DNA from 2 places in the Paracoccus contaminans genome. Region 2 is predicted to be linked to the other one. Evidence: riboswitches for the same ligand, from Rfam matches in the RefSeq annotation. Region 2 holds a riboswitch; the other holds the start of a gene.

Region 1 (4,730 bases), 260 kb from region 2:
TATCATCGAATCGAGCGTATTGACGGCCTTGTAGGCCGCGATCCCCGGCAGGCCGGCGACCAGCCCCCAGAAAAGGGGCGCGATGATGCCGTCAGAGGTATTCTCGGCCAGGCTTTCGATCGCCGCGCGGGTGATCCCCGCGCCGTCCAGCGCCGCCGGATCGCGGCCCACGATCATCGCCACGGCGGCGCGCGCCGCCGGCAGATCACCTTGCGCAAGGGGCCGGGCCACGGCCTGCACATGATCGTGCATCGAGCGCACCGCCAGCAGCGGCCAGGCCGCGACCGCGCAGAGGGCGGCGCCGGCAAGCCCCTCGCCGGCCAGCCGCTGCACCGCCCAGCCCGCCAGCGCGGCCAGCCCGATCACCGACAGCGCCAGCGCCGCGCCGCGCGCGCGCCGCGCGCCCCCGCGGTTAAGCCGCGCATCCCCTGCCGCGATCAGCGCCCCCGCCCAGGTGACCGGATGACCGATCCGCGCATGAAGCGGCGCGGGCCAGCCGACCGCGACATCAAGGCCGAAGGCCAGCAGCATCGCGCCCGCATGGCTCATCCGTCAGGCAGCAGCCCGCACAAGGGGCCGAGCCGGGCGCGCGGCCAGCCAGCCGAAGATCAGCCCGGTCGCGCCCCACAGCACTGCCTGCACCGCCAGCCCCGCCATGCGGAAACGCCACAGCAGGTCGGCGGGAAAATCCGCCGGCACCTCGTCGATGCGCGGCAGCAGCAGCCCGGCGGCCAGCACCACGCCGCCATAGATCGCCGCGCCCGTCAGCGCCCCGTTCCAGCCATCGCCCGCCAGCCGGGCGCGGGCCGCCCCCACCGTGGCCGCCAGCACCATCGCCGCAAGCGAGATCGCCAGCATCAGAAAGAACAGCGCGGTGCGAAGGCCGATCGTTTCGGCATGGCCGACAGCAGGCGGGTTGGCGGGATATTTCAGTTGAGGAACGACCACCGCGGCGATGAACCCCGCCAGCGCGATCAGCCCGGCACTCGCCCTGGGGTCCAGGCTCCAGGCGCGGCCCTGCACGGCGGCGAAGACCAGGGCCAGCAGCCCGCCCAGCGCCGCGCCATAGACCGCCGTTCCGGTCAGCAGCCCGATCCCGGCCTGCACGGCGCGGCTGATCCCCTCGCCTGCCCCATGGCCGTGGGCATGAGCGCCGGCATGGCCTTGCGCCGCCCCCTGCCCGGCCGGGGCGGCATCATGGCCCCCGCCAAAGGCGCCGCCATGGCCCTGCCCGTGTTCATGGTCATGGTCATGGTCATCGTCATGGTCATGGTCATGGTCATGGTCATGGTCATGGTCGGCAGCGTGGCCCCCGGCCGCAAGGGCATTGGCGGCGCCCGTCTGCGCCGCCGTTTCAAGGGCGATGGCTTCGGCCAGCGGCGGCTCGCCCCAAATGCGGGCTGTCCCGAAGGCCAGAATGCCCGCGACCAGCCCGGCAATCATGCCGAGCAGCAGCAAACGTCCGGTCATGTCAGCCTCTCAGTGGCAGGGAAAGCCCAGCAGATGGCGGGCGTCATGCACGAATTCATGCACGCCCGTGCCATCCAGAAGCGCGATCGCGCCCTGTTCGGTGCTGACGAAATACATCGCCAGCAACAGCACCAGCCCGGCAAGGACCGCCCAGGGGGCGATCTCGCGCAGGGGGATGGGTTGCGCCAGCGGCGGGGCGAACGGGGTCGGTGCGGCGGCTTGTGCCATGCGGATCTCCTGCGGATACGGCGTCCGGGTTGAGACGATGCTGTCACCGCGAGGGTCTGACTTTCGCCGTAGCGGCGATTACAGTGGCGCGACCGTGCCGGATTTGCACCGGACTTCCGCCGCGATGACGACAGCGGCACCCTTTCACGGCGCCGGCGCGAAGTCAAAGCGCAATCGCCCCGCCGAGGAGAAAGACGGATGACCGCCCAGCTTCTGCTGATCTGCGCAGCCCATGACGGATCGGGGCGCTTTCCCTCGGGCAGGCCGGCGGCCGCCCGCCTGCTGGCGGGGGCGGCGGGCCTTGCGCGGCAGGTGCCGCAGGGGGCGCGGGTGTTCCTGGCGCCCTGCCGCGCGAGCGCCGACACGGCGCGGGCCGCAGGGCTTTGCGGAACCGTCGATCCCGCGCTGGCGGAAGGGGCCTTTGGCCGCTGGGCCGGGCTGAGCCCGCAGGAAGCGGCGGCCCGTGACCCGCAGGCGCTGGCCGCATGGCTGGCCGATCCCGCGCTGGCCCCGCCGGGGGGCGAGGGCCTGGGCGCGGTGACGGCGCGGGTGGGCGCCTGGATGGAGGAGCAGGCCGCCCTGGGCGGCAGGGCCGCCGCCATCGCGCCGGCCATGAGCCTGCGCGCCGCGATCCTGTCGGCGCTGGGCGGGCCAGCCGCGATGGCCCTGCGCATCGACGTGCCGGCGCTGTCCCTCGTGCGGCTGACCCATGACGGCCGCCGCTGGGCCTGGCGGGCGGGCAGCTAGAACTCCACCCCCGGCTGGGCCTTGATCCCAGCCCGGAAGGGGTGCCTGACCAGCGTCATCTCGGTCACCAGATCGGCCAGCTCGACCAGCTCGGCCGGGGCGTTGCGGCCGGTCAGGCACACATGCGTCATGGGGGGCTTTTCATCCCGCAGGAAGGCCGCGACCTCGGCCGCGTCCAGATAGCCATAGCGCAGCGCGATGTTGATCTCGTCCAGCAGGACGAAGCGGATGGCAGGGTCGCGGATCAGCGCCCTGGCCTTGGCCCAGCCCGCCTGCGCCGCGGCGATGTCGCGCTCGCGGTCCTGCGTCTCCCAGGTGAAGCCCTCGCCCATCGCATGAAACTGGCACAGATCGCCGAACCGTTCGGTCAGCAGCCGCCGCTCGCCGGTATCCCAGGCGCCCTTGATGAACTGCACCACCGCGCAGGGCATCCCATGGGCGATGCAGCGCAGGATCATGCCGAAGCCGGACGAGGATTTCCCCTTGCCCGCCCCGGTATGGACGATCACCAGCCCCTTTTCGCCCGATTTGGTCGCCATCATGCGATCGCGCGCCGCCTTGATGCGGGCCATCTTTTCGGCGTGCCGCGCATCGGCACCGGGGGCTGGGCTGCTGTCGGTCATCGGCGCTCTTTCCAGTTGCACGTTCCTTGACAAGCGCGGCCGGGCTGGCGCACCAAGGCGCTGCGCTGGTCCTGCCGCATGGCAGGCCAAGAGGGAATCGCGCAAGGCCCCGAAAGGCAAGCCAAAGCGCAGCCGCCCCCGCGACCGTGACCGGAAAGGTCGCCCTTGTGCCACTGGAGCAATCCGGGAAGGCGGGCGCCCGTTGGGGAAACCCAGAATCCGCAAGCCGGGAGACCTGCCAGCGCAACGGATGACGGGCGGACGGGGTGTTCCGCGACCGGATGGCGACCGCTGGCGGCGGCGTCCTTCGGACAGTTTGCGACCGCCGGGCGAGTGGCCGATGACCGCGACGCTGCACGTCTGCATCACCTGCCGGGCCGGACAGCCCGCCGAGGGCGAACCGCCCGGTGCCGCGCTGGCCCGCGCGCTGGAGCCGGCCCCGCCCGGCGTCACGCTGCGCCCGGTCGAATGCCTGTCGGCCTGCGGCCAGGGCTGCGCCGTTGCGCTGTCCGGCCCCGGCAAGTGGACCTATGTCTATGGCCGCCTGACGCCCGCCGACGCGCCGGCGATCCTGTCGGGTGCCGCGCTCTATGCCGACAGCGCCGACGGCATCGTGCCTTGGCGCGACCGGCCCGCGATCTTCCGCAAGCAGTCGCTTGCCCGCATCCCCCCGCAGGAGTGACGCCATGAACGACCTGACCAAGATCCCCGTGACCGTCATCACGGGCTTTCTGGGCGCCGGCAAGACCACGCTGATCCGCCACCTGATGGCCAACCCTCAGGGCCGCCGGCTGGCCGTGCTGGTCAACGAATTCGGCACCGTCGGCGTCGATGGCGACATCCTGAAATCCTGCGCCGACGAGAACTGCCCGGCCGAGAACATCGTCGAGCTGGCCAATGGCTGCATCTGCTGCACCGTTGCCGATGATTTCATCCCCACGATCGAGGCGCTGATGGCCCTGCCACGGCGGCCCGATCACATCCTGATCGAAACCTCGGGGCTGGCGCTGCCCAAGCCGCTGTTGCGGGCCTTTGACTGGCCGGCGATCCGTTCGCGCATCACGGTGGACGGGGTGATCGCCGTCGCCGATGCCGAGGCGGTGGCGGCGGGCCGCTTTGCCCCCGACGAGGCTGCGGTCGACGCCCAGCGTGCCGCGGACGACAGCCTTGACCACGAAACGCCGCTGTCCGAGGTGTTCGAGGATCAGATCGCCTGCGCCGACCTTGTGCTGCTGACCAAGCCCGACCTGGCCGGCGCGGACGGCCTCGCCGCCGCCCGCGCGGTGATCGCCGCCGAGGCGCCGCGCCCGCTGCCTGTCATCGTGGTATCCGAAGGCGCAGTCGATCCGCGCGTCGTGCTGGGCCTGAACGCCGCCGCCGAGGATGACCTTGACGCCCGCCCCAGCCACCATGACGGCGCGGACGATCACGAACATGACGACTTTGATTCCGCCGTGATCGAGCTGCCCGAGATCGCCGACCCCGCCGACCTGACCGCGCGCATCGAGACGCTGGCGCGCGACCATCGCATCCTGCGCGTCAAGGGCCACGTCGCCGTCGCGGGCAAGCCCATGCGCCTGCTGGTGCAGGCGGTCGGCGCGCGGGTGCGCCACCAGTATGACCGCCTCTGGGGCGACGCGCCGCGCGCCTCGCGGCTGGTGG
Region 2 (4,730 bases):
CAGCGCCGCGGCCGTGACCCTTGCCAAGGCGGGCCGCCGGCGGGCCGCGCGGCCTGCTACCATCGCTGCTCGATCCCCATCCATGCGGCGCGTCCTTGCGTGCCATAGCCCCAGGTTTCCTGATAGGGCTTGTCGAACAGGTTGGTGACCCGCGCCGTCAGGCGCATCCGCTCGTCCAGGTCATAGCTGGCGGCAAGGTTGACCACCGTGAAGGCGGGCAGCCTTGAAACCTTTTCGTTGCCCCAGCCGTGCCACCATTCGGTGTCGCGCGAATCGGTGACATGCCGCAGGTCTGCGGACAGCCAGCCGCGCCCTGCAAAGGTCTGCATCGTCGCATTCAGCCCCAGCTCATGGCGCGGCCGGCGCACGGCGGCGGTGCCATCGGGGTTGCGGGCATCCAGATAGGTATAGGCCGCCCCCAGGGTAAGCGCCGGGGTCAGCTCATGGCGGACGGCGATCTCGACCCCTTGGCGCCGGCTTGTTCCCCTGAGGTTGCGATAGTTGGAACCATCCGGCAGCGGGGCGCCGGAATAGACGATCGCGTCGGCCAGCCGCTCGCGAAACCAGGTCACGTCGATCAGCCCGCGCCCGTCCGGCAGGCTGTATTCCAGCCCCATGTCGATGCTGCGGTTTTCCTCGGGCCTCAGATGGGGGTTGCCGACCGCGCCATAGCCCCCCGCCAACTGGTAGGACTGGGGGTTGAGAATGCCGGTCCCGGCCGAGGCATGCAGCCGCAGCGGGCCGGCCGCGATGCGCCAGGACAGGCCCGCCGCCCAGGTCGTCTTGCCGCCGAAATCCGAATTGTCGTCGTGGCGCAGCCCCAGCTGCACATCCAGCCCGTTTTCATGGGCCGCGCGGTATTCCACCGCTGCCGAACGGGTGGTGCGGGCATAGGCGGTGCTGCCCGACGCGTCATCCTCGATGCGGTCGAACGCGAGGGCGATCGTGCGCGACGCATCGGCCGCCGCGCCATCCAGTCCCAGGGTGGTGCGCGAGCGGATGGCACGGCGGCGGGTTTCGGTCCGGCCCGGATAATCATCATGCGTCTTGAGCGTGACGCGCGAATCCTCCCATGCCAGGCGCTGCGTCAGCCGGCCCGAGGCAGAGCTCGCCTCGGCCCAGAGGGTGTCGATGCGCTCGGCCCGGTCGGACCAGAACGGCGCATCGCGCAGATAGGTCCGGGCCGAGTCCGGCGCGCCGCTGGTTGCGTCGAACCAGGCACGCTCCTCGGCGCGGCGGATTGAAAAGCCCAGCGTCAGGCCATCCGCCGCCTTCCATTCGCCCGACAGCGCCAGCGCCCCGCGCCGGATGCCGTCATCATCGCCCCCGTCGCCATATGATACGTCATAGCCATCGTCCTCACGATAGCTGCCGTCGAACTGGAGCCGCAGCCGCTCTGTGACCAGGGACTGGCCCAGCGCTGCGGCCGCGCCGTGGCCCGCCTCGGTGCGGATATGGCCGCCTGTCCGGTCGGCCTTGCGCGTGATGATGTTCACGACCCCCGCCGCCGCGGCCGAGCCGTAATAGACCGACTGCGGACCGCGCAGCAGCTCGATCCGCTCGACATCGGACAGATCGAGGCCCCCCAGGTTGTAAGGCTGATCGCCCCCCGCCGCGTTCACGCCGTCGATCAGGATCATGGCGTGACGCGTCTCGCCGCCCCGGATGCGCAGTTCGGCCAGCGACCCGCCCGATGTGACGAGCGAGACGCCCGGCAGCGCCCGCAGCCCCTCCTGCACGGTGGCCGCGCCGCGCTGCTCAAGCTCCCGGCCGGTGATGACGGTGGCGGCGCGGCCATAGGCATCGGCCTCGACGGGGGAAAACCCGCCGGTCAGGATCACGGTGTCGAGGACGATGGGGGCGCTGTCCTGCGCTGCCGCGGGCAGGGCGGGCAGGCAAAGCGCGGCGGCCAGCAGGGTCGAGCAGGTTCGGGAAAGGGGCATGGCATCGTCCCTCGGGCTGCGGCGGGCGCGCGGCCCGCGGGTGGCGTTGGTCCGGGGGATCCGTGGCGGTCCCGCAGGACAGGGCATCACCGCTGCGGCAGGCCGCCTCGCCGGCGCGCCCCGCGCCGCCGAAAGGGTGCTGACCGAGCAGGTCTCCTGGCTTGCGGATCATCGCGGTGGCCGGCCTTCCCGGGGGGCGGCCCCAGTGGCCCTGTCGGCCCCGCCATCCGCGCACAGTTGCGGGGGCAGCCACGGCTGCAGATGACCTGCCCCCGTGTTCCCTTTCAATCCGGCAGGCGCCGGAACTCGGTCGCGTTCAGTTAGCCGGGCGCATGGCGCGGCGTCAATCGCCCGAGCGCCCCGCCCATTCCCAGCGGACGGCATATTCCCCCAGCCGGCGGGCAACCGCATCGCGGTCTGCCCCCGGCATGCAGGCGATGCGGGCGGTCAGGCCGGCCGCCTTGTCCTCGACCACCTCGGTCACGCGGGCGCTGCCCTTCAGCTCGTCGTCCAGCACGCGCGCGACGGCCATGCGGCGCAGGGCCGGCTTGAAGACCTTGCCCACCGCCGTCATCGGCAGCTCATCGAGCACTTCGATGTGCCGGGGCACCGCGGCGCGTTCGTGGATGTTGGCGCGGGCATGGTCCGCAAGCTCGGCCAACGTGGTGGCCGCCCCGTGGCGCAGCTGGACATAGGCGCAGGCCAGTTCGCCCGCCACCTTGTCGGGCTGGCCGATCGCCGCGACCGCAACCACGTCGGGATGGCTGATGAGACCGTTCTCGATGACCGCCGGGTCGATGTTGTGGCCGCCGCGGATGATCAGGTCCTTGGCCCGGCCGGTGATCCACAGATAGCCGTCCGCGTCGATCCGGCCCAGATCGCCGGTGCGCAGGAACCGCCCTTCGGCGAACAGGTCGCGGTTCCTGTCGGCCTGCACATAGGTCGAGCCGGCAAAGACGCCGGGGCTGGAGACGCAGATCTCTCCGCTTTCGTCCGGGGCGCATTCGTGAAAGCCGTCCGGTCCGGCCCGCAGGATGCGCACATGGCTGTAGGGCAGCGGCAGGCCGACCGAGCCGATCTTCCTGACCCCGTCCACCGGATTGCAGCTGACAAGGCAGGTCGCCTCGGTCAGACCGTATCCTTCGGCGATCCCGACCCCGGTGGCGGCCTTGAAGCGGTTGTAAAGCTCGACCGGCAGCGGGGCAGAGCCCGAGATCACCGTGCGCAGCGTGGACACATCCGCATCCACCGGCCGCTGCACCAGCGCCGCGACCGCCGTGGGAACGGTGATGAGAAAGGTCGCCTGCCAGCGTTCGACCAGCTTCCAGAAATTGTCCATCACCCCTTCGCCGCGATAGCCCGCGGGCGTCGGCATGACGAAATGCGCGCCCGAATGGATGCAGGACATCAGGATCGGGTAGGCCGCAAAGACATGGAACAGCGGCAGCGGGCACAGCGCCACATCGGTCTGCCGGAACAGCAGCGAGCCGCCCAGAAAGCCGTTGTAGATCATGCCCGAATACTGGTGCCGGGCGATCTTGGGCATCCCGGTCGTCCCGCCGGTGTGGAAATAGGCCGCCACGCGGTCCTCGTCGGGATCGTCGAAGGTCAGGCGGTCATGCGGCTCGGCCGAGGCGGCTGCCTCGAAGTCCAGCACCCGCGCCTTGTGGGTCGCCGTGACGCGGGGGCGGACCAAGGGGACGATCAGGCGCCTTGCGCCGCCGAGATAGCGGGCAAGGTCCACCTGCAGCACCGTATGGACCTGGGGCGCCAGCGCCAGCGCCGCGGCGGCCTTCTGTGCCACGTCCGATTTCGGCATGGACCTGAGGGTGACGAGAACCCTGGCCCGCGTCTCGCGCAGGATGCCGGCAATATGTTCTGCATCCAGCAGGGGGTTGATGGGGTTGACGATTCCCGCGGTCGCCCCCGCCAGCAGCACGATCGGCGTTTCCAGGCAGTTGGGCAGAAGATAGGCGATGGTATCGGTCGGGCCGATCCCCAGGCGGCGGAACAGGTTGGCCGTTTCGGTCACCCGTTCGTGCAGTTCGGTCCAGGTCAGCGTGCAGGCCCGCGCGGCCGGGCCGGAAAACAGCTGGAACGACAGGGCGGGGGCGCCCGGATGGCGTTCGCGCGCCGCCGTCAGCAGCCGATAGAGGGTGCGAGGCTCGCGGCGTTCGGCATAGGGCATCTCTGATTCGATGCGGTCCCGATCGGCCTTCGAGGCAAAGCGCGTCATCCGGTTGTCCTTCCGCCCTATCCTGGCAACTGGCCGCAGGATGGGACGAAACCATCCGACCCGGCAAGTTCCCGGCGGCGGCGACACGCGGCGTCACGCCGCGCCGTGCGGATCATTCAAATGCTTCGCATCCTGCGATTGAGCGGCGCGGCCCTTTGTCGCTAAGCTGGGCACGCCCCCAACGACAAGGACCGTGCCAAGCGGCGCATCGCAAGGGACGATTGAAATGTCGATCAGAACATCCATGGCTGCGCTGGTCGCAGCCATGCTGCTGCCGGCTGCCGCCTTGGCGGTGACCGTCCGCCTTGACCGCACGGTGGTGCAGGCGGCCGCGCCCGGCCGGGCGCAGTGCCGGACAACAAGCGGGGCCGAGAATGCCGCGGTGGCCGCGGTCACATCGGGCCAGCGGAAGAGCCTGGGCCTGAAGGCCGTGCAACCCAGCGCTCGGCTGGCGCAGGCGGCCGCACGGCATGCCTGCGACATGGCCCGCCGCGGCCTGATGGCCCATCATGGCTCGACCACCAAGGGGCCGTTGCAGCGCGTCAAGCAGG

The links. Region 2 has a riboswitch for cobalamin ahead of B0A89_RS03210 (TonB-dependent receptor plug domain-containing protein). Riboswitches for the same ligand answer to the same signal wherever they lie in the genome.
Region 1: it holds a riboswitch for cobalamin, as region 2 does, so the genes downstream of both, B0A89_RS04395 (CbtB domain-containing protein) here and B0A89_RS03210 (TonB-dependent receptor plug domain-containing protein) in region 2, are expected to answer to the same signal.

The regions. Positions count from the first base shown of each region.
Region 1 is NZ_CP020612.1:917,895-922,624, forward strand. Features, by position in the region: gene cbiB (adenosylcobinamide-phosphate synthase CbiB) at 1-549, opposite strand, end outside; gene B0A89_RS04390 (CbtA family protein) at 553-1,470, opposite strand; gene B0A89_RS04395 (CbtB domain-containing protein) at 1,480-1,698, opposite strand; adenosylcobalamin (AdoCbl) riboswitch at 1,741-1,827, opposite strand; gene B0A89_RS04400 (histidine phosphatase family protein) at 1,897-2,445, shown strand; gene cobO (cob(I)yrinic acid a,c-diamide adenosyltransferase) at 2,442-3,068, opposite strand; cobalamin riboswitch at 3,118-3,325, shown strand; gene B0A89_RS04410 (DUF1636 family protein) at 3,409-3,750, shown strand; gene cobW (cobalamin biosynthesis protein CobW) at 3,755-4,730, shown strand, end outside.
Region 2 is NZ_CP020612.1:662,673-667,402, reverse strand. Features, by position in the region: gene B0A89_RS03215 (ABC transporter substrate-binding protein) at 1-27, opposite strand, end outside; gene B0A89_RS03210 (TonB-dependent receptor plug domain-containing protein) at 57-1,943, opposite strand; cobalamin riboswitch at 2,073-2,268, opposite strand; gene B0A89_RS03205 (acyl-CoA synthetase) at 2,287-4,179, opposite strand; gene B0A89_RS14525 (hypothetical protein) at 4,273-4,425, opposite strand; gene B0A89_RS03200 (CAP domain-containing protein) at 4,424-4,730, shown strand, end outside.